DNA from 4 places in the Pantoea sp. S18 genome. Region 3 is predicted to be linked to each of the others. Evidence: predicted binding sites of a transcription regulator. Region 3 holds the regulator's gene; each other region holds the start of a gene.
The links. The regulator PurR, encoded in region 3, represses purine synthesis genes. The targets are predictions, from matches to a motif close to CANGCAAACGTTTGCNTG.
Positions count from the first base shown of each region.

Region 1 (4,887 bases), 1.5 Mb from region 3:
GTTAAGGTGGCCATCTGCAAAAACCTCTTAGAATCAGTGATATCCCCGACATTCAATCGACATCACTGGCGGCGAAGAAGGAAGGTCAGGGAAGTCCTTCAGGCCGTCTTACTGAATACAGGAAAGTGTGACTTGGCTCACATTATATCACTCGATTTTAAATTTTGAACAAAATTTATACCTGGTATGGTAGAAAGATTTTTATCGAACTGGAGGTAAAAGCAGGCAGGAAAAGCGAGGTGCGCCCGCAAGGGGCGCGCAGAAAAGGTTAGCTAACCGGGCAGCACTCGCCGGTTGTACGCTGGGCAAAACTGGTCATGTTGTTGTCTGCACAGTCAAAACTGAGCAAGCGCGGACGCTGAATCATCGCCTGACGACGCATAGTGTGACGATAAGCGGTTGGCGTTTGCGAGAACTGACGGCGGAACACGCGCGAAAAGGTCTGCTGCGAGTCATAACCGTATTGCATCGCGATATCGAACACCGGACGCTGAGTTTGACGCAGCGCTTCAGCGGCCAGCGTCAGACGACGTTCGCGAATATAGCCACCCAGCGTTTGTTTCGTGACGGCACGGAACATACGCTGCAGGTGCCATTTTGAGTAACCTGATTTTGCCGCGACTTCATCAATAGACAGCGCTTTATCCAGATTCTGATCGATCCAGTTGGACAGCGAATGAATGATTTCCTGTTGCATCATAGCCTCATCCTTCTGATGTTTTTTGCCTGGTGAGAAATTCGAAGTTTTGCTGGGGTGCGAGTATAATTCCTCAAGTTAACTTGAGGTAAAGGCCCTAAATGAAAAAAGAACGCAATTACCCGAAGCCGGTTTTAACGCCGGGCGAAGTGGCGAAGCGCAGCGGCGTGGCGGTGTCGGCGCTGCACTTTTATGAGACCAAAGGATTGATTTTCAGCTCGCGCAACGGCGGCAATCAACGCCGCTACAGCCGTGACGTGCTGCGTCGCGTAGCTATCATCAAAATCGCACAACGCATTGGCATTCCGCTGGCGACGGTGAGCGACAGCCTGACGCATGTGCCGGCCAATAAGCGCATGTCGACGCAGGAGTGGGACGCGCTGACGCAACACTGGCGCGAGGAGCTGGATAAACGCATCGAAACCCTGACGCGCTTGCGTAACGATCTGGATGGCTGCATTGGCTGCGGCTGTTTATCGATGCGCGATTGCCCGCTGCGCAATCCGGGTGACCGCCTGGGCGAGCAAGGTTCGGGCGCGGTGCTACTCGATCCGGAACAAGACGAGCAAAAACGTTAATCGACTATACTTGGCGGAACACTTTTACCGGCAAGGAAACCGTATGATCACCGTTCACCATCTGGAAAACTCCCGCTCGCATCGCGTGTTATGGCTACTGGAAGAGCTCGCGGTGCCTTACCAAATCAAACGCTATCAACGTGAAAACACTCTGCTGGCCCCCGATTCCTTAAAGAAAGTGCATCCGCTAGGGAAATCACCGGTGATTACCGACGGCAATCGCGTGATTGCCGAGTCAGGCGCGATTCTCGAATACCTGCAACTCAAATACGACAGCGAGCATCAGTTGGCGTTGAGTCATGAAGATGAACAGATTCAGGCGCGTTACTGGCTGCATTACGCGGAAGGATCGCTGATGCCGCTGCTGGTAATGAAGCTGGTGTTTGCGCAGTTTGGCAAAAAGCCGGTGCCGTGGCTGCTGCGTCCGGCTGGCATCGCATTGAGTAAAGGGATTCAGAAAGCCTGGCTGAACAAGCAGCTGGCATTGCACGGCAGCGTGATTGAAGAACATCTCACGCAGCATCCATTTTTTGCCGGTTCACGTTTTAGCATCGCCGACGTGCAGATGAGCTTCCCGCTGCTGGCACTGCAGTTACGTGGTTCGCTGCGCGATACGCCCGCCACCGCCCGCTGGCTGGAAACCATGCAGCAGCGCGCTGCCTGGCAACGTGCGATTCAGCAGGGTGGCGCGATTCAATTGCAGAGTTGATTGCGGCAAGGTCGCCATGAATGGCGACCCTACGGGGCGGATGCCTGAATTTATCCTGTCATGCCCGCGATTAGTAGTTGAAAACCCCATGGCAAACGCCAGATAATCGTTTGCCTTTTTTCCGCGTCCCCTTTTACGGCCTGGAATACGCGGCGACGTAAACGTTTGCCTGGATTTTCATCATGAAAATCCGCCATCAGGGAACAGCAAACGTGCGCCGCGCGGCGACTCACATCACAAAAATATTGAGGAAGAATTATGTCTGGCGAATCGCGCCCGGCCAGTGGAAAACTGGACGCCTGGTTCAATATCTCTGCACGCGGCAGCAGCGTGCGTCAGGAAGTATTGGCGGGTCTGACAACGTTTCTGGCGATGGTGTATTCCGTCATCGTGGTGCCCGGCATGCTGGGCAAAGCGGGCTTCTCGCCAACAGCGGTGTTCGTCGCTACCTGTTTAGTCGCCAGTTTTGGCTCGATTATCATGGGCTTGTGGGCCAACCTGCCAATGGCGATTGGTTGCGCCATCTCGCTGACCGCCTTCACCGCTTTCAGCCTGGTACTTGGCCAGCACATCAGCGTACCGGTGGCGCTTGGCGCAGTGTTCCTGATGGGCTTACTGTTCACGCTGATTTCGGTCACCGGCATCCGCGCATGGATTCTGCGTAATTTGCCGATGGGCGTGGCGCACGGAACCGGTGTCGGTATCGGCTTGTTCCTGCTGCTGATCGCCGCTGACGGCATTGGTTTGGTGGTGAAAAACCCGGCTGCGGGCTTGCCGGTGGCGCTGGGTCAGTTCGCGTCATTTCCGGTGATCATGTCGCTGGTCGGCCTGGCAGCGATTTTCGGTCTGGAAAAACGCCGCGTGCCTGGCGGCATTCTGCTGACCATCATCACCATCTCGATTCTTGGCCTGATTTTCGATCCGGCGGTGACCTATCAAGGTCTGTTCGCCATGCCGAGCCTGAAGGATGCCAACGGGCAATCGGCGATGTTTAGCCTTGATATCATGGGTGCGCTGCAACCTGTGGTGCTGCCGAGCGTGCTGGCGCTGGTGATGACTGCAGTCTTTGATGCCACCGGCACCATTCGCGCGGTAGCGGGGCAGGCGAATCTGCTGGATAAAGAGGGGCAGATCATCAACGGCGGTCGTGCGCTGACCACCGATTCCGTCAGCAGCCTGTTCGCTGGTCTGGTCGGCGCTTCGCCGGCTGCGGTTTACATCGAATCTGCGGCAGGAACGGCGGCGGGCGGTAAAACCGGTCTGACGGCGATTGTGGTGGGTTTGCTGTTCCTGGTGATTCTGTTTATGTCGCCGCTGGCCTATCTGGTTCCCGCTTACGCGACGGCACCAGCATTGATGTACGTTGGCCTGCTGATGCTGAGCAACGTGGCAAAAATCGACTTCAACGATTTCGTTGATGCGATGTCTGGCTTGCTGACCGCAGTGTTCATCGTGCTGACCTGCAACATCGTCACCGGCATCATGCTCGGCTTCGCTTCACTGGTGATTGGTCGTTTGTTTGCTGGCGAGTGGCGCAAGTTGAACGTTGGCACCGTGGTGATTGCTGTCGCGCTGGTGGCGTTCTATGCCGGTGGCTGGGCCATCTGACTTTAAAGCGAATAAATTTCGAGATTATTCTCTTTCTGCCCCACGCCGCACATCGGGTTGCCCCGCTGTGCGGCGTTTTGTTTTACACTTTCCCACGCAACAACATCGCTTTAATGAAATTGATTCGCCTAAGGAAAGCATGGAAATCTTCTTTACTATTCTCATCATGACGCTGGTGGTTTCACTCTCCAGCGTGGCGGCACGTATTCTGCCGTTTCAAATTCCCCTGCCGCTGGTACAAATTGCCGCCGGTGCACTGCTCGCGTTTCCCGTCTTCGGCCTGCATGTCGATTTTGATCCGGAGCTGTTCCTCGTGCTGTTCATTCCGCCGCTGCTGTTCGCGGATGGCTGGAAAACGCCGATTAACGAGTTCCTGCATCACGGTCGCGAAATCATGGGGCTGGCGCTGGTTCTGGTGCTGATCACCGTGGTCGGGATTGGCTACCTGATTTACTGGCTGGTGCCGGGGATTCCGCTGATTCCCGCTTTTGCGCTGGCGGCGGTGCTGTCGCCAACCGATGCCGTGGCGCTGTCCGGCATTGTCGGTGAAGGGCGCATCCCGAAAAAAATCATGTCGATTGTGCAGGGTGAAGCCCTGATGAACGACGCATCAGGTCTGGTATCGCTGAAGTTTGCCGTCGCGGTGGCGATGGGCACCATGGTGTTTACGTGGGGCGGCGCCAGCGTCGAGTTTCTCAAAGTGGCGGTTGGCGGTTTGGTTGCTGGTGTGGCGATATGCTGGCTGTATGGCCGCTCACTGCGTTTGCTGAGCCGCTGGAGCGGTGATGACCCGGCAACACAAACCGTGCTGCTGCTGCTGTTACCGTTCGCCTCGTACCTGATTGCGGAACACCTTGGCGTGTCGGGCATCCTCGCCGCCGTCGCCGCCGGTATGACCATCACGCGTTCTGGCATTATCCGTCAGGCACCGCTGGCGATGCGTCTGCGTGCAAACAGCGTATGGCAGATGCTGGAGTTCGTGTTCAACGGCATGGTGTTCCTGATGCTCGGCCTGCAACTGCCTGACATCCTTTCCACCTCGATTGCACAGGCCAATGCCGATCCTAACGTGGAACTGTGGATGCTGTTTACCGACGTTCTGTTGGTGTACGCCGCGCTGATGGTAGTGCGTTTCGGTTGGTTGTGGATCATGAAGCGCACCAGTATGCGTCTGCTGAAGAAGAAGCCGCTGGAGTTTACCAACTACTCGCTGCGTGAACTGCTGATTGCCTCTTTTGCCGGCGTACGCGGCGCCATCACGCTAGCCGGTGTGCTGTCGATTCCGCTGTTCCTCA
Region 1 is NZ_CP142688.1:379,214-384,100, forward strand. Features, by position in the region: gene VIJ98_RS01690 (YjcB family protein) at 1-14, opposite strand, end outside; gene soxS (superoxide response transcriptional regulator SoxS) at 269-700, opposite strand; gene soxR (redox-sensitive transcriptional activator SoxR) at 799-1,275, shown strand; gene VIJ98_RS01705 (glutathione S-transferase family protein) at 1,319-1,984, shown strand; gene VIJ98_RS01710 (NCS2 family permease) at 2,243-3,592, shown strand; gene VIJ98_RS01715 (Na+/H+ antiporter) at 3,732-4,887, shown strand, end outside.
Region 1: VIJ98_RS01710 (NCS2 family permease) is a predicted target of PurR. The motif match lies at 2,139-2,156, and genes of this name have one in related genera.

Region 2 (4,887 bases), 730 kb from region 3:
TTTGTGATTTCGCTGCTGGTGGGTTTGCGTCCGTATCGCTTGCTGATGGCAACGCAACCGCTACGCGTACTGCGCCGGGATGCGGTGGCGAACGTCTGGCCGCTGCGCATCTATCTACCTGCGATGGCGCTGGTGGTGATTGGCTTGCTGGCGTTGCTGATGGGCGGCAGCAAAATGTTGTGGGCGTTGCTGGCGGGCGTGGTGATGCTGGCATTGTTGCTGGCGTTACTCGGCTGGGGCACCTTGCTGCTGCTGCGTCGGCTGGTGGTGCGCAATCTGGCGCTGCGGCTGGCGATTAACCGTCTGCTGCGCCAACCGGCGATGACGCTCAGCCAGCTGGCGGCTTTTTCGCTGTCATTTATGTTGCTGGCGCTGCTGCTGGTGATGCGCGGCGATCTGCTGGATCGCTGGCAACAGCAACTGCCGCCCGATAGCCCGAACTATTTCCTGCTGAACATAACCAAAGATCAGGTGCCACAGGTGCGCGACTTCCTGAGCGGACATCAGCTCAAGCCGGAAACCTTCTATCCGATTGTGCGTGCGCGTCTGACTGAGCTAAATGGCAAAGAGGCCGATCCTAAGCTGGATAACGCGCTAAATCGCGAACTCAATCTGACGTGGCAAGCAGAGCGTCCGGATCACAATCCGCTGATCTCCGGCAACTGGCCGCCGCAGGCTGGTGAAGTGTCGATGGAAGTGGAGCTGGCGGATCGTCTGGGCGTGAAGCTCGGCGATACCTTGACCTTCAGCGGCGACACGCAGCAGTTCAGCGCCAAAATCACCAGCTTGCGCAAGGTGGATTGGGAAAGTCTGCGGCCGAACTTCTTCTTTATCTTCCCGCCAGGCGCGCTCGATCAACAGCCACAAACCTGGCTGACCAGCTTCCGCATGGAGAGCAATCCGGCGCTGCTCGCGCAGCTTAATCGCGCATTCCCGACGCTGAGCTTGCTGGATATCGGCAGCATGATGCGCCAGATCGGTCAGGTGCTGACGCAGGTGAGTCAGGCGCTGGAAGTGATGGTGGTGCTGGTGACGGTATGCGGCGTGCTGCTGCTGCTAGCGCAGATTCAAGTCGGCATGCGTCAGCGTCGGCAGGAGTTGGTGGTCTATCGCACGCTCGGTGCCAGCAAGCGCTTGCTGCGCGGCACGTTATGGTGCGAGTTTGCGCTGCTTGGCGTGGTGTCGGGGATTGCGGCAGCGCTGGGCGCGGAAGCGGCGCTGTGGGGCTTGCAGCGCAAGATCTTCGATTTCCCGTGGCAGCCAGACTGGACGCTGTGGATCGCCTTGCCGATCGGCGGCGCGCTGCTGCTCTCGCTGTGCGCCGCCTGGCTGGGTATTCGACTGTTAAAACAGAAGGCGCTGTTCAGAAGCTTCAGTGCCTAAATTGTCGATGGTGGTGTAACCAGGTGCGCATTAATGCGCGCCCTACGAAAACCCCACAGGAATGCGCGTTCGGCAAAATCACATCAATCTACGTAGGGTCGCCATTAATGGCGACCTGGCTAATCAAAACTTCTCAACCGCCCACGCAATTCCGCTCGCATACGCTTGCGGCAGCAGCGGCACCAGCGCATTCAACGCTGACGCCAGACGCCCACGATCGCTATCGGTCAGATTAAGGTGCCCAACCTTGCGGCCTTCACGCACCTCTTTGTCGTACCAATGCAGATGCACCAGCGGCTGTTGCAGCCACGCCAGATTCACATCGGTACCAATCAGATTCACCATCACCGACGGCGCAAACACCACCGGTTTTGGCAGCGCCAAACCTAAAATCGCACGCAGATGCAGCTCGAACTGGCTGATTGACGCGCCATTCTGCGTCCAGTGACCGCTGTTGTGCACGCGCGGGGCCAGCTCGTTGATCAGCAGACCTTCTGGCGTAATGAAACACTCCATCGCCATCACGCCAACATACTTCAGCTCATGCATGATGGCGCTGAGCATCGCTTCTGCCTGCTGTTGCTGTGCGGCATCGGCCTGTGGGAACGCCACGCTGGTGCGCAGAATGCCGTCCTGATGCAGGTTATGCGTCAGCGGATAAAACACCGTGCTGCCATCGTGTCCACGCGCACCGACCAGCGACACTTCACCGCTGAAATTAATGCCTTGCTCAACGATGCATTCGCCGTAGCACTCATCCGGCAGCGCATCGGTTTCGTTAGCGCGCAAACGCCACTGACCGCGGCCGTCATAGCCGCCGGTACGACGCTTAACAATCGCCAGTTCGCCCAAGGTGCTGAACACGTTTGGCCACTCGGCTTTATCGGCCAGCAGCTGCCACGGCGCGGTGGCGAGGTTCAGCTGATCCAGCAGCTGTTTTTGCGTCAGACGATCGGCCAGACGCGGGAAAATATCGCGATTCACAAAGGCCGGATGGCTCGCCAATTCGCGGGTTAACGCGGTTTCCGGCCAGCGCTCAATCTCAGCGGTGATCACGCTTTCGGCGATCGGCAGCGCAGAAGGCTCCGCATCCAGACCCACCGGATAGACCGCGATGCCCAGCGGTTCACCCGCCTGGCGCAGCATGCGGCCTAACTGGCCATTTCCTAATACGCAAACCGGCTTCATGCGTCCTCCCGCGGATCCGGGTTGTTCAGCACTTCATCGGTTTGCGTTTGACGCCAGTTGGCGATGCGCGTTGACAGCGCGCTGTCGTGGATCGCCAGAATCTGTGCCGCCAGCAGGGCAGCGTTAGCGGCACCGGCTTTACCAATCGCCAGCGTACCGACCGGAATACCGCGCGGCATCTGCACGATGGAGTAGAGGCTATCGACGCCGCTCAGCGCCGCGCTTTGCACTGGCACGCCCAGCACCGGCACCAGCGTTTTCGCGGCCAGCATGCCCGGCAAATGGGCAGCACCGCCAGCACCGGCGATGATCACCTGAATACCGTTTTCAGCGGCGGTTTCCGCGAAGCTGAACAGTTTGTCAGGCGTACGGTGAGCTGAGACCACTTCAACGTGGAAGGGAACATCCAGGCTGTTAAGAATTTCCTCGGCGAACTGCATGGTAGCCCAGTCACTTTTGGAACCCATGACAATGGCGATACGGGCCGGGGCGGCGTTGGATGACATGCGGTCAACTCCTGTGAATATGCAAACGAACCTGGCCGGGCGGGCAGGCGAAGAAGGGCACAGAGAATAGCATGAGATGGCAGCAAGGAAAACGGTTGCGTAGGCGGAAAACGGGCATTGATGCCCGGATTTCAGAAGGGGAATTCGATCAGGCTGACGCCGCTGGCATCGAGCTGAATCATCGATCCGTTCTCGTGCCAGGCACCGAGCACCGCGCGCTGGGCGTTTTCGCCGTGCAGCGTGAAGGGATGAATGGCGGGACGATGCGTGTGGCCGTGAATCAAAATCGGCACCTGCTGGCGCGTCATCGCGGCTTCCACTGCGGACTGATTAACGTCCATGATGCTGACCGACTTGTGCTGATTCGCCTGCTTGCTGCCATTGCGCATACGCGCGGCAATGCGCATGCGCAGACGCAGCGGTAACGCGAGAAACAGGCGCTGCAACCAGCGCTGATGCACTTTGGCGCGAAAACGCTGATAGCCTTCATCGTCGGTGCACAAGGTATCGCCGTGCATGATCAACACGCGATGTCCGTAGAGATCGAGCACCTTCTCTTCTGGCAGCAGCGTCATGCCGCTCGCCCGCGCAAAACGCTGGCCGAGCAGGAAATCGCGATTACCGTGGATGAAGAATTTAGGCACCGGCAGCGCCTTAAGCGCCGCAGCGATTTGCTGATGCAGCGGATTAGGATCGTCGTCGCCGATCCAGGCTTCAAACAGATCGCCGAGGATGTAAAGCGCATCGCAGGAACGCGCTTCACCCTGCAAAAAATGCAGAAAACCGGCAGTAATTGCCGGTTCTTCATTACACAGATGCAGATCTGCGATAAACAGCGTGCGCGACATTACTCGCTAACAGTCACTTTCTGGATGACAACATCTTCAACCGGAACGTCCTGATGCATGCCGCTGCGGCCGGTTTTCACCGCTTTGATTTTCTCAACCACGTCCATGCCTTCAACCACTTCTGCGAACACGCAGTAACCCCAGCCTTGCAGGCTTTCGTCACGGAAGTTCAGGAAGTCGTTGTCTGCCACGTTGATGAAGAACTGGGCAGTTGCAGAGTGTGGAGCCTGAGTACGCGCCATCGCCAGCGTGCCTTTGGTGTTTTTCAGGCCGTTGTTCGCTTCGTTGCGGATGTCTGCTTTGGTATCTTTCTGCTTCATGCCAGGCTCAAAACCGCCGCCCTGAATCATGAAACCGTTGATTACGCGATGGAAGATAGTGTTATCGTAAAAACCTTCCGCGCAGTATTCCAGGAAGTTCTTCACGGTAGCCGGCGCTTTGTCATCGAAAGTTTTAATTACGATATCGCCATGGTTCGTCTGGAAAGTGACCATTATTTTCTTCCTGTCAAGGTTGTCGTCAGTGTCGCTGCCGCGCCTGCAAGGCGGCGGGGCATTTTTGTAGACGCTTCTTATATCACAATTTCCAATAACGCGTCAGTAACCGGACGGCAGTTGGCAACCGAGCGATGCACAAGTCAGAAAAATACGGCACAATAACCGGCTTGATGCTGGCTGGTTAGGCGAGGTTGTTTCGGTCACCATAAATGGCGACCCTACAAACCGGACAGTATTTCGTAGGGTCGCCATTTATGGTGACCGTATTAAACCCAATGCACATTTATCACGTTCGAATCCCGCACACGTAATTAAAACGGAACCGTTCAATGCTAAAGATTTATAACACCCTGAGTCGACAGAAAGAGGAATTCAAACCCATCCATGCCGGTCAAATCGGTATGTACGTGTGTGGTATCACGGTTTACGACCTCTGTCATATCGGCCATGGGCGTACGTTTGTGG
Region 2 is NZ_CP142688.1:1,134,533-1,139,419, forward strand. Features, by position in the region: gene ybbP (putative ABC transporter permease subunit YbbP) at 1-1,383, shown strand, start outside; gene purK (5-(carboxyamino)imidazole ribonucleotide synthase) at 1,507-2,571, opposite strand; gene purE (5-(carboxyamino)imidazole ribonucleotide mutase) at 2,568-3,077, opposite strand; gene VIJ98_RS05065 (UDP-2,3-diacylglucosamine diphosphatase) at 3,209-3,925, opposite strand; gene ppiB (peptidylprolyl isomerase B) at 3,925-4,419, opposite strand; gene cysS (cysteine--tRNA ligase) at 4,752-4,887, shown strand, end outside.
Region 2: purE (5-(carboxyamino)imidazole ribonucleotide mutase) is a predicted target of PurR. The motif match lies at 3,162-3,179, and genes of this name have one in related genera.

Region 3 (4,887 bases):
TACCAATGGTTTTCTTCAAGGCTCACTTCTTCTATAACAGATGAACTCATAGCTTCTCCATCACCTTCCGATCTGAACCTGAGAAAAAGAATAGCCAATTTCCCAAGACCTGTGAGAGAACTCACGGAAAATCCGTGCGCCAGAAATCCGACGTTGTACGACGTAGTACAGAGGTATGAATTTGAGCAGAAAAGTGGGTCGCCGCACCGGATAATGTGCAGACGCCATCCCGCGACAGTGTCGCTAAAGGTATTACATTTATATTATTGATTTAATACAGAATTACTGACCCACAGAGTATATGCTCACGTGGGTCAATATTCAACGGGTTATCGTTAGTTTGCTAACGAAAAGCGTTGACTTAGAGATTATCTTCGCAGGGACGGGAAGTGTGGGCAATATCACTTTGTGCGTTTAGCGATCGCTGGCAGACAAAGCCCGCCCACGCCAGTACCACGGTGGCGACCATCACTAACGTGGTGTTGAACAGCGCCTGCTCAAGACCGGCGGAGACCAGCAGGCTGGCAACAAAGCATAATCCTAACTGGAATAAGTTCTGTAATCCTGCGGCTTTACCAGTGGCGTGCGGGAAGGGCGCTAATGCGCTGGCAACCACAATCGGATAGATCGCACCATTGGCCAGCGCCATGCCGCAGAAGGGCATCAACAATACAAACAGCGGCGCGGAAGGCATCAGGGCGATGACAAACAGACTCAGGATGCTCAGGCTATACAACACCAGCAACCACGGCAGGAGTTGCGCGCCCTGATAACGATTTAACAGCGTGCGGCAGCCAAAGCCACCAATCAGAAACGCAATGGTCTGCGGAATATAGCTCAGGCCAATATCGCCCGGCGTCAGGCCAGCAGCGGCGAGAATGAAAGGTGATCCCGTCAGCCAGGCAAAAAAGCTCGCTGAACACGCCGAGTAGATCAAGACGTTACCGCTGTAAACGCGAGTACCCAGCAAGGTCAACCAGCCGGGTTGTTTGCCTGACGCAACTTTCTCGCGCTTAGGCGAGGTTAACTGCAGCGTACCGATCAGCAACACCACGGCAACCAGCGTTAGCGTGATAAAGATGCTGCGCCAGTGGAAGTGGCCGATAAGCCAGGCGCCGAGCAGCGGTGCCAGCGCCGGAGACAGCGCAACCAGCGGCATAATCGTGGCAAACACTTTATTGGCTTTGGCTTTTGGATAGTGATCCACCACCAGCGCCTGCCAGCTCACGGCAGCCGCACACACACCAATCGCCTGCACAAAACGCAGCGCCAGCATCAGGCGGACATCGGTCACCCAAAGCATCCCCAGACAACCAAGGGCGAAGATGGCTAACCCCGCCAGCAAAATGGGTTTACGGCCGTAACGATCTGACAGCGGCCCCCAAAATACCTGGGCACAGGCGAAACCGCCGAGAAACAGACTCAGGCTGGCGCTGATGGTGCCGGGTGCGCTCGCGAAATCACGCTGCATATCGCCAAAGGCGGGTAAATACATATCCGTGGCAAGAAAGCCGAGCATGCTGAGCACGGCGAGATAAGGCATAAATGCTTTAGACGACAACATGGTGATTCTCTTTTGGGCAGGTTGAACGCCGGGGAGTGTAAAAGGATGCAACGCGCTTTGTGAAACGCTAATATTTGCATAGTGCTGTTAAATTTTTTGAAGGCAAAATTATGTGGTCAGAATATGCGCTTGAAGTGGTGGATGCGGTGGCGCGCACTGGCAGTTTTAGTGCGGCAGCGCAGGAGCTGCATCGTGTGCCTTCTGCCGTCAGCTATACCGTGCGCCAGCTGGAAAGCTGGCTGGCGGTGCCGCTGTTTGAGCGTCAGCACCGCGAAGTGGTGATGACACCGGCGGGCGAGCATTTTGTACGTGAAGGACGATCTGTTATCAAAAAAATGCTGGCAACCCGTCGACAGTGTCAGCAACTGGCAAATGGCTGGCGCGGGGAGCTAAGCATCGCGGTTGATTGCATCGTTAAACCGCAGCGCACGCGGCAGTTAGTGAAGGATTTCTATCGCCACTTTCCCGATATGGAGCTGATTATCAGCTACGAAGTGTTTAACGGCGTGTGGGATGCATTGGCAGATGGCCGGGTTGATGTGGCGATTGGCGCAACCCAGGCGATTCCGGTGGGCGGACGTTTTGCCTTTCAGGATATGGGCGCGTTGAACTGGCGTTGTGTTGTAAGTCCGGATCATCCGTTGGTTAACAGCACGGAGCTGGATGATGAAACATTGCGAGTATGGCCATCGCTGGTGCTGGAGGATACCTCGCGTGCGTTGCCGCGCCGTATGACATGGACGCTGGATAATCAGCGACGTCTGGTGGTGCCAGAGTGGGAAACCGGGATGGATTGTTTGCTGGCAGGATTATGCGTCGGCATGGCGCCAGGCCATCTGGCGCGTCCTCTGCTGGACAGCCATAAACTGGTGGAACTGGCACTGCCGCAGGCCTTTCCGGACAGTCCGTGCTGCGTCAGCTGGTCAGAACAGCGCGCGTCACCGGCGCTGGAGTGGTTACTGGCTTATCTCGGGGATGCCGAAACGCTGAACCACGAATGGCTCAGCGAATTGTCGGCTTAGCGGCGATAGTCGCGGAACGGACCGTACGCCACCGAACGGCGCTCAATCAGCGTTGGCTGAACCTCAATGGTTTGCGGATCTTCACGCTTGCTGGTGATGCGATCCAGTAGCATTTCCAGCGCTTTTTCACCCAGTTCGGCTTTTGGCTGATGCACGGTGGTCAGCGCTGGCGTGAAATAGCGCGCGTTGCGCACATTATCGTAGCCGATGACTGAGATATCCTGCGGTACGCGCAAACCCATCTCATCAGCAGCGCAAATCGCGCCCATCGCCATAATATCGCCACCGCAGAACACCGCTGTTGGGCGCTGTTTCTGATTTAAAATCTGCTGCATCGCCTGATAGCCCGATTCAGGCTCAAAGTCGCCCTGAACTACCCATTCCGGACGCACCGTAATGCCCGCTTCGTTCATTGCCTGCAGGAAGCCAGCGTGACGGCCGCCGCCGGTGTTGCGCTCCATCTGGCCGGGAATGGCACCGATATCTCGATGACCGCGTTCAATCAGATAACGCCCGGCGAGATAGCCGCCCTGAAACGCATTGTCTTGCACGGTATCGGTGAAATCACCGCGCGATGCACCCCAATCCATCACCACCATGGGAATGTTGCGGTTCTCTTCCAGCATCTGCAGCAAATCGTCTGGATACTCAGAACACATCACCAGCAAGCCATCGACGCGCTTTTGCGCCATCATCGACAGGTAAGCACGCTGCTTTTGCAGATCGTTGTGCGCATTGCCGAGAATCAGCGTGTACCCGCGTTCGAAACAACGGTTCTCCACCGCTTCGATAATTTCAGCGAAATAGGGCGCTTCGCTGGAGGTCGCCAGCAAACCTAAGGTTTTGGTGTGATTAACTTTGAGACTACGCGCCACGGCACTGGGCGAGTAGTGTAATTCTTTGATCGCTTCCCATACGGCGTTACGCGTCTCTTCCGCAACGAAACGCGTTTTGTTGATGACATGCGAAACCGTGGTGGTTGAGACACCCGCGCGTTTTGCGACATCTTTAATTGTTGCCATGAAAATGGTACTCCTGGGCTTATCGCAACTTACTGATAAGTATATTGTTAAACGTTTGCGTCTGCTAATGCTTTTATAGCCCAAAAAAGCGGGCAAAACGGTGTGTTTTAGCAGGCGAAATCACTTCATCACGCTGTAAATACAGCACGCGCAAAATCTGTTGCGCAACGAAAGGCGGCGATTCTAACAAGCTGGCGCGGATAACACGAGATTTTTGCCCATTGCTGTGCGAAAATCGCCTTAACCCTAATAATTGTGTGACTAAGGAGTTGTGATGAATACCGACCTGAAGCTGGCGCTAATGACCACCGTTGGCGCACTGTTGATGATTATCGCCTTCAGCTTTACCGCGATCATGCATTAACAAAAAAGCCGGAGCTGAGAACAGCATCCGGCTTTTTATGATTGTTGCGCAACAGTTAGCGAATAGTTTTTGGCGTCATCATGCGACGCGCGCCCACATAGTGTTTCTGCCAGTAATCCTCACCCAGTGCGCTAATCTGAATATCTTTGCCGGTACGCGGCGACTGAATGAATTTCCCGTTGCCGAGATACACGCCAACATGATCGGCGGTGCCGCGATTATTAATGCGGAAGAACACCAGATCACCTTTCTCCAGCATTTCACGCTTAATCGGTGCCGCATCGCGCAGGTGATACATCTCATTGGCGGTGCGCGGGAATTTGAATTTCACCAAATCTTTATAGGCGTACCACACTAAGCCGCTGCAATCGAAACCGGTGTGTGGCGAAGTGCCGCCCCACTGATAAGGTTTGCCGAGTTGGCCCATCAATTTGGTCATCGCTGTTTCACGCGCTTTTTGATAACGCTGGCGGTGCGCCTTACTCATTTTGATGCCGGTCAGCGCTAACGCTTCATCATCGACGGCGATCTCTGGTGTTTTCTTCGCTAAACGTTGATGACCGTATTTCTTAGCAGAGAGTTTCAGCGGGGATTTTTTGCTGGTGGTCTTGTGCAGCGCGGTTTCTGTTTTGGTCTGTTTTTTGAGTTTGAATTTTTGAACAGCAGTCAGGCGCGATTTTTTGGTGGTGGTTTTCACCGGGCGTCGTTTGCGGCGCTCGTCTTCACGTGCGCTCTTTTTCTCTGCTTTAAGCGAACTGGCATTAACGGGCGCATGCGGAGATGCAGCAGCCACATTAAAAAACAGTTGGGCGAAAGCCAGTATGAAAAGCGTAATTAGTAGACGCATAATCCGGTTACAGGTTAAGCAGGCTGAATGAAAGCAGACTGCGTTAAAGTGAGAGAAATCTGATCAAG
Region 3 is NZ_CP142688.1:1,868,068-1,872,954, forward strand. Features, by position in the region: gene cfa (cyclopropane fatty acyl phospholipid synthase) at 1-50, opposite strand, end outside; gene punC (purine nucleoside transporter PunC) at 362-1,564, opposite strand; gene punR (DNA-binding transcriptional activator PunR) at 1,675-2,586, shown strand; gene purR (HTH-type transcriptional repressor PurR) at 2,583-3,608, opposite strand; gene VIJ98_RS08685 (YnhF family membrane protein) at 3,883-3,972, shown strand; gene VIJ98_RS08690 (C40 family peptidase) at 4,028-4,819, opposite strand.

Region 4 (4,887 bases), 220 kb from region 3:
CCGCGCATTGCCGATGCCTCCTTTGCCGAATTCGCCACGCCGGAAGCGCGCAGTTACTTTAGCGAGAAGAAGCAGGCCAGCGTCGGCGATTTCAGCGAGTTGCGGAAACACGCGCCGGGCTTAATCAAAAACATCAGCGACGATTTGCGCCAGCTCGATAAGCTGATCGTCAAGCCCAATGCGGTCAATGGAGAACTCTCAGAAGATGACATTCATCTGTTCCCGCTGCTGCGCTCCTTAACGCTGGTCAACGGCATTGAATGGCCAAGCCGCGTTGCCGATTATCGCGATAATATGGCGAAACAAACTCAGGTCAATCTGCTCTCCTCCATCGCCGCATAATCCTCATCCACGAGAGGCGCTACGGCGCTTCTCATCTCTCTCCTGGTGACAGGTGCCGCTGATTCAGGCAGGCTATCGCTGTTTTGCCGTTTCGATCAGGATGAGGACTATATGAAAAAGGCGTTTACCGGGCTTGTCGCCCTGCTTTTTGCCGTGCTACTCAGCGGCTGTAACCAATTGACGCAATACACCATCAGCGAACAGGAAGTGAATCAGGCGCTGCAAAAGCGCAATAACTTCGAAAAAGACATCGGTGTTTCCGGGCTGGTGAATGCGCACATTGTGCTGAGCGATCTCAACAGCCAAATTGGCCGTGAAGAACCCGGCAAAATCACCCTCTCGGGTAAAGCCAATATCAATGTCAGCTCGCTGTTTGGCCCGCAGCAGGCCGAAATGCTGCTGAAGATGAAGGCGCAGCCGGTTTACAACGCACAGGAAGGCGCGATTTATTTGCATGATATGGAGATTGTCGATGCGCAGGTGCAGCCAGAAAAAATGGCGTCGATCATGAAAACCCTTACGCCTTATCTCAATGAGTCGCTGAAGCGCTACTTCAATGAGAAACCCGCCTACGTGCTGAGCGCAGACCGCAGCAAAGGCGAAGCGCTGGCGAAGAAACTCGCTAAAGGGATAGAAGTGAAACCGGGACAATTGGTGATTCCGTTTACTGATTAATCCGCGCAGCCGCACCTTCGGGTGCGGTTTTTGTTTGTCACAATAAAATCCCGTGCAAACGGTTGCCCACATCCTTATGATTACTCCCCGGCCTAAACGTGCCTCTCGTTTTCTTCTCAGCCGGAGTCTTTTTGAATGACAGCCCAACCTCAGCAAATCACCATCCGCCGCCCTGACGACTGGCATATCCATCTGCGCGATGGCGCGATGCTCAACGCCGTACTGCCTTATACCAGCGCAGTAAATGGTCGTGCGATTGTCATGCCAAACCTGGTTCCACCGGTTATTAGCGTGGCCGCTGCCGTGGCTTACCGCGAGCGCATTATGGCCGCGTTACCTGCTGAGCATGCTTTTACTCCGCTGATGACCTGCTATCTCACCGACTCACTCGATCCTGATGAGATCGAGCGCGGCTTCCGTGACGGCACTTTTACTGCTGCCAAGCTCTACCCTGCGCACGCCACCACCAACTCCAGCCACGGCGTCACCAATATCGCCGCGATTGCGAAGGTGCTGGAGCGCATGCAGCAGATCGGCATGCCGATGCTGGTGCATGGTGAAGTGACCGATTCTCATATCGATATTTTTGATCGCGAAGCTCGCTTTATTGAAACCGTGCTGGAACCGCTGCGCAAACAGTTCCCGGCGCTGAAAGTGGTGATGGAACATATCACCACCAAAGAAGCAGCAGAATATCTGGCTGCCGGTAACGAACTGCTGGGCGCCACCATTACGCCACAACACCTAATGTTCAACCGCAACCACATGCTGGTGGGCGGCGTGCGTCCCCATCTCTACTGCTTGCCGATTCTGAAGCGCAATATTCATCAGGAAGCGCTGCGTAAACTGGTCGCCAGCGGTAATCGTCGCGTATTCCTCGGGACCGATACCGCGCCACATCTGCGTCACCTGAAAGAAGCCAGTTGCGGCTGCGCCGGTGTGTTCAATGCGCCGACCTCATTGCCTGCTTACGCCACGGTGTTTGAGGAGCTTAATGCGCTGGAGCATTTCGAAGCCTTCTGCTCGGAAAATGGCGCGAACTTCTATGGTTTGCCGCTGAATGAAGGCACTTTGACGTTGGTGCGTGAATCCTGGCAGGTTGAAGAGAGCATTGCCCTGGCGGATGACACGCTGGTGCCTTTCCTTGCCGGTGAAACGCTGAACTGGCGCATCAAAGAATAATTTTCTGCTGCTTGCCTTCGGGATAATTATACTGTACAAATAAACAGTATATTATTCCGGAGGCTTCTATGCGTGTTGAAATTACCGTAGCAAAAACTTCGCCCCTTCCTGCAGGTGCACTTGATGCACTCAGCATCGAACTGGTTCGTCGCATTACACAGGATTTCCCTGACGACGATCATCACGTCAAAGTGCGTTATGCCGGCGGCAACCAACTTAGCGTGTTTGGTGGCTGCAAAGAGTCACGTGAACGCATCAGCGAACTGTTACAAGAAACCTGGGAAAGCGCTGACGACTGGTTTAATAACGATTAACAGCCACTGTGCCGTTTTTGCCGGGTTTCGCCACCCGGCTTTTTTGTTTTTATTTCACTCTCGCCAGAAAAACTTCCTGCATCTAGACTCATGTTAAACGATCCCCTATTCTTGCCTCGTCATGCTTACAGGAGGTGTTTTACATGACTACTGAAAAACCAGAAGAGGCGATGACCTTCGGAGAGTTGCTGGCATTTATTGCTGAGCAACAGCGCCGCTTAACCGTATTAGAAAATGCGTTTGCCACCTTGACCTTCTGTCTCGACGATCGCGCCAATCAGTTGCTGGTCCACAACCTGACGCTGGAAGCGCAAAACCAGAACCATGACGAGCAGTTACAGCAGCATTTTACCCGGCTGGCGGAAGAGATTCAGAAGCGTCACGGCCTGCTGCCGAGCGAGCCACACGCCTAAAAGATTCTCTTTTTTCGGCCTAAAGTTTTCTCTTATAAAAGCCGATAATTTCGTAACTACCGCCAGTAATATTTCCAATAAAATGCCTGACGTTTCGGGCATTTTATTATTCGTCATAACGTCAATGTGAAGCGCGTTTATTTTCACTCAGATTAGGTTCGTCATACCTTTTAACTATTGTACCCGCTATTTCATGTTATAATTGTTTCGCTAGTGCACGATACAGCCGCATTGAACCTCAAGAAGCACTTCGTTTAACGAGTAATACGGAGGTTATAATGGACAGAAATAAAGACGTCATCCAGACTCATCCGTTGGTAGGATGGGACATCAGCACCGTAGACAGTTATGACGCCATGATGATTCGCCTGCACTCGCTCTCCTCGCAGGGGCAGAAAGAAGAAGAAGCTGACGTGGGCCCGACCTACTGGCTGACTACCGATGTAGCCAGACAGTTCATCTCTCTACTAGAAGCTGGCATTGCAAAAATAGAGTCTACCGAGCAGTACCTACGCGACAATCAAAAGCATTAATTTCTACTATCGCGTGAAAGGGCACCCAACAGGGTGCCTTTTTCATGGGCGCTCTCTTTTGATATGCTATTGAAAAATTTCGCCGTTTTGCTGGAGTGATGTCGTTATGGTTTATGATCTGATTGTGGTGGGAAGCGGTTCGGTAGGCGCAGCAGCCGGGTTTTACGCCACCCAGGCTGGCTTATCGGTCCTGATGATTGATAGCGCCCATCCCCCGCACAGCCAGGGCACGCATCATGGCGAAACCCGCCTGATTCGGCATGCTTATGGCGAAGGTGAACGCTACGTGCCGCTGGTGCTGCGCGCGCAGACGCTGTGGGATGAACTGGAACGCCAGAGCGGCGAGCGCATCATGCATCGTAGCGGCATCCTCAACTTAGCGCCTATTACATCCTCCTTTATTCAAAATGTCATCGATAGCGCCAAAGCATGGCAGCTGGATGTGAAAATCTTGCAAGCCGATGAAGTGCGCGCGCGCTGGCCGCAGTTCATGGTGCCGGATGGCTATATTGGCGTGTTCGAACCTAACTCCGGTTTCCTCAAATGCGAGCAAGCGGTGCGCAGCTGGGTGCAGCTGGCAGAACAAGCCGGCTGCGCGCAGCTGTTTAACTGTCCGGTGACAGAAATTGGTCGCGATGGCGATCTGCAGCAGGTCACTACCAGCGATGGCATTTTCCGCGCGCGTAAATTGCTGGTCAGCGCCGGAACATGGGTTAGCCAGTTGGTCGCCGATCTGCCGGTTGCGCCCGTGCGTAAAGTTTTTGCCTGGTATCAGGCAGATGGCCGCTACAGCGAAAACAACAAATTCCCCGGCTTTACCGTAGAGATGAGCGATGGCAGCCACTTCTATGGCTTCCCAGCGGATAACAATGCGCTGAAAGTGGGACGTCACGATGGCGGCCAGTTGATGCAAACGCCGGCAGACCGCAAACCTTTTGGCAGCATCGCGGTGGATGGTAACGAGTCCTTTAACTTCCTGCGTAAATTCCTGCCGGGCGTGGGCGTCTGTTTGCATGGCGAAGCCTGCAGCTACGACAATACGCCGGATGAAGATTTCATAATCGATACGCTGCCCGGTGAGCCAAATCGCCTGATCATCACCGGTTTAAGCGGGCATGGTTTCAAATTCGCCAGCGTGTTGGGTGAACTTGCCAGTGAATTTGCCCAGAACAAACCATTCTCTTTCGATATTAAGCCCTTCTCACTCGCGCGATTTAACTGATGCGCAGATGCCGGCGCTCATTCCGCGCCGGCAAGATTGACGCATGTTGACATTTAATTACCTAAATAAACATTCAATGCAGCGATATGCCGCATTTGGTGTAGTCAATATGCAATACCCCGCAATAGCCCACATGTTTTAAGTCATCCCTTCAATTATCCTGACTGAGATTTAATTAAATCCTCATTTATTCCGAAGATGATTTT
Region 4 is NZ_CP142688.1:1,645,703-1,650,589, reverse strand. Features, by position in the region: gene grxB (glutaredoxin 2) at 1-342, shown strand, start outside; gene VIJ98_RS07595 (lipoprotein) at 454-1,017, shown strand; gene pyrC (dihydroorotase) at 1,153-2,199, shown strand; gene dinI (DNA damage-inducible protein I) at 2,268-2,513, shown strand; gene VIJ98_RS07580 (hypothetical protein) at 2,657-2,926, shown strand; gene bssS (biofilm formation regulator BssS) at 3,205-3,459, shown strand; gene solA (N-methyl-L-tryptophan oxidase) at 3,566-4,681, shown strand.
Region 4: pyrC (dihydroorotase) is a predicted target of PurR. The motif match lies at 1,069-1,086, and genes of this name have one in related genera.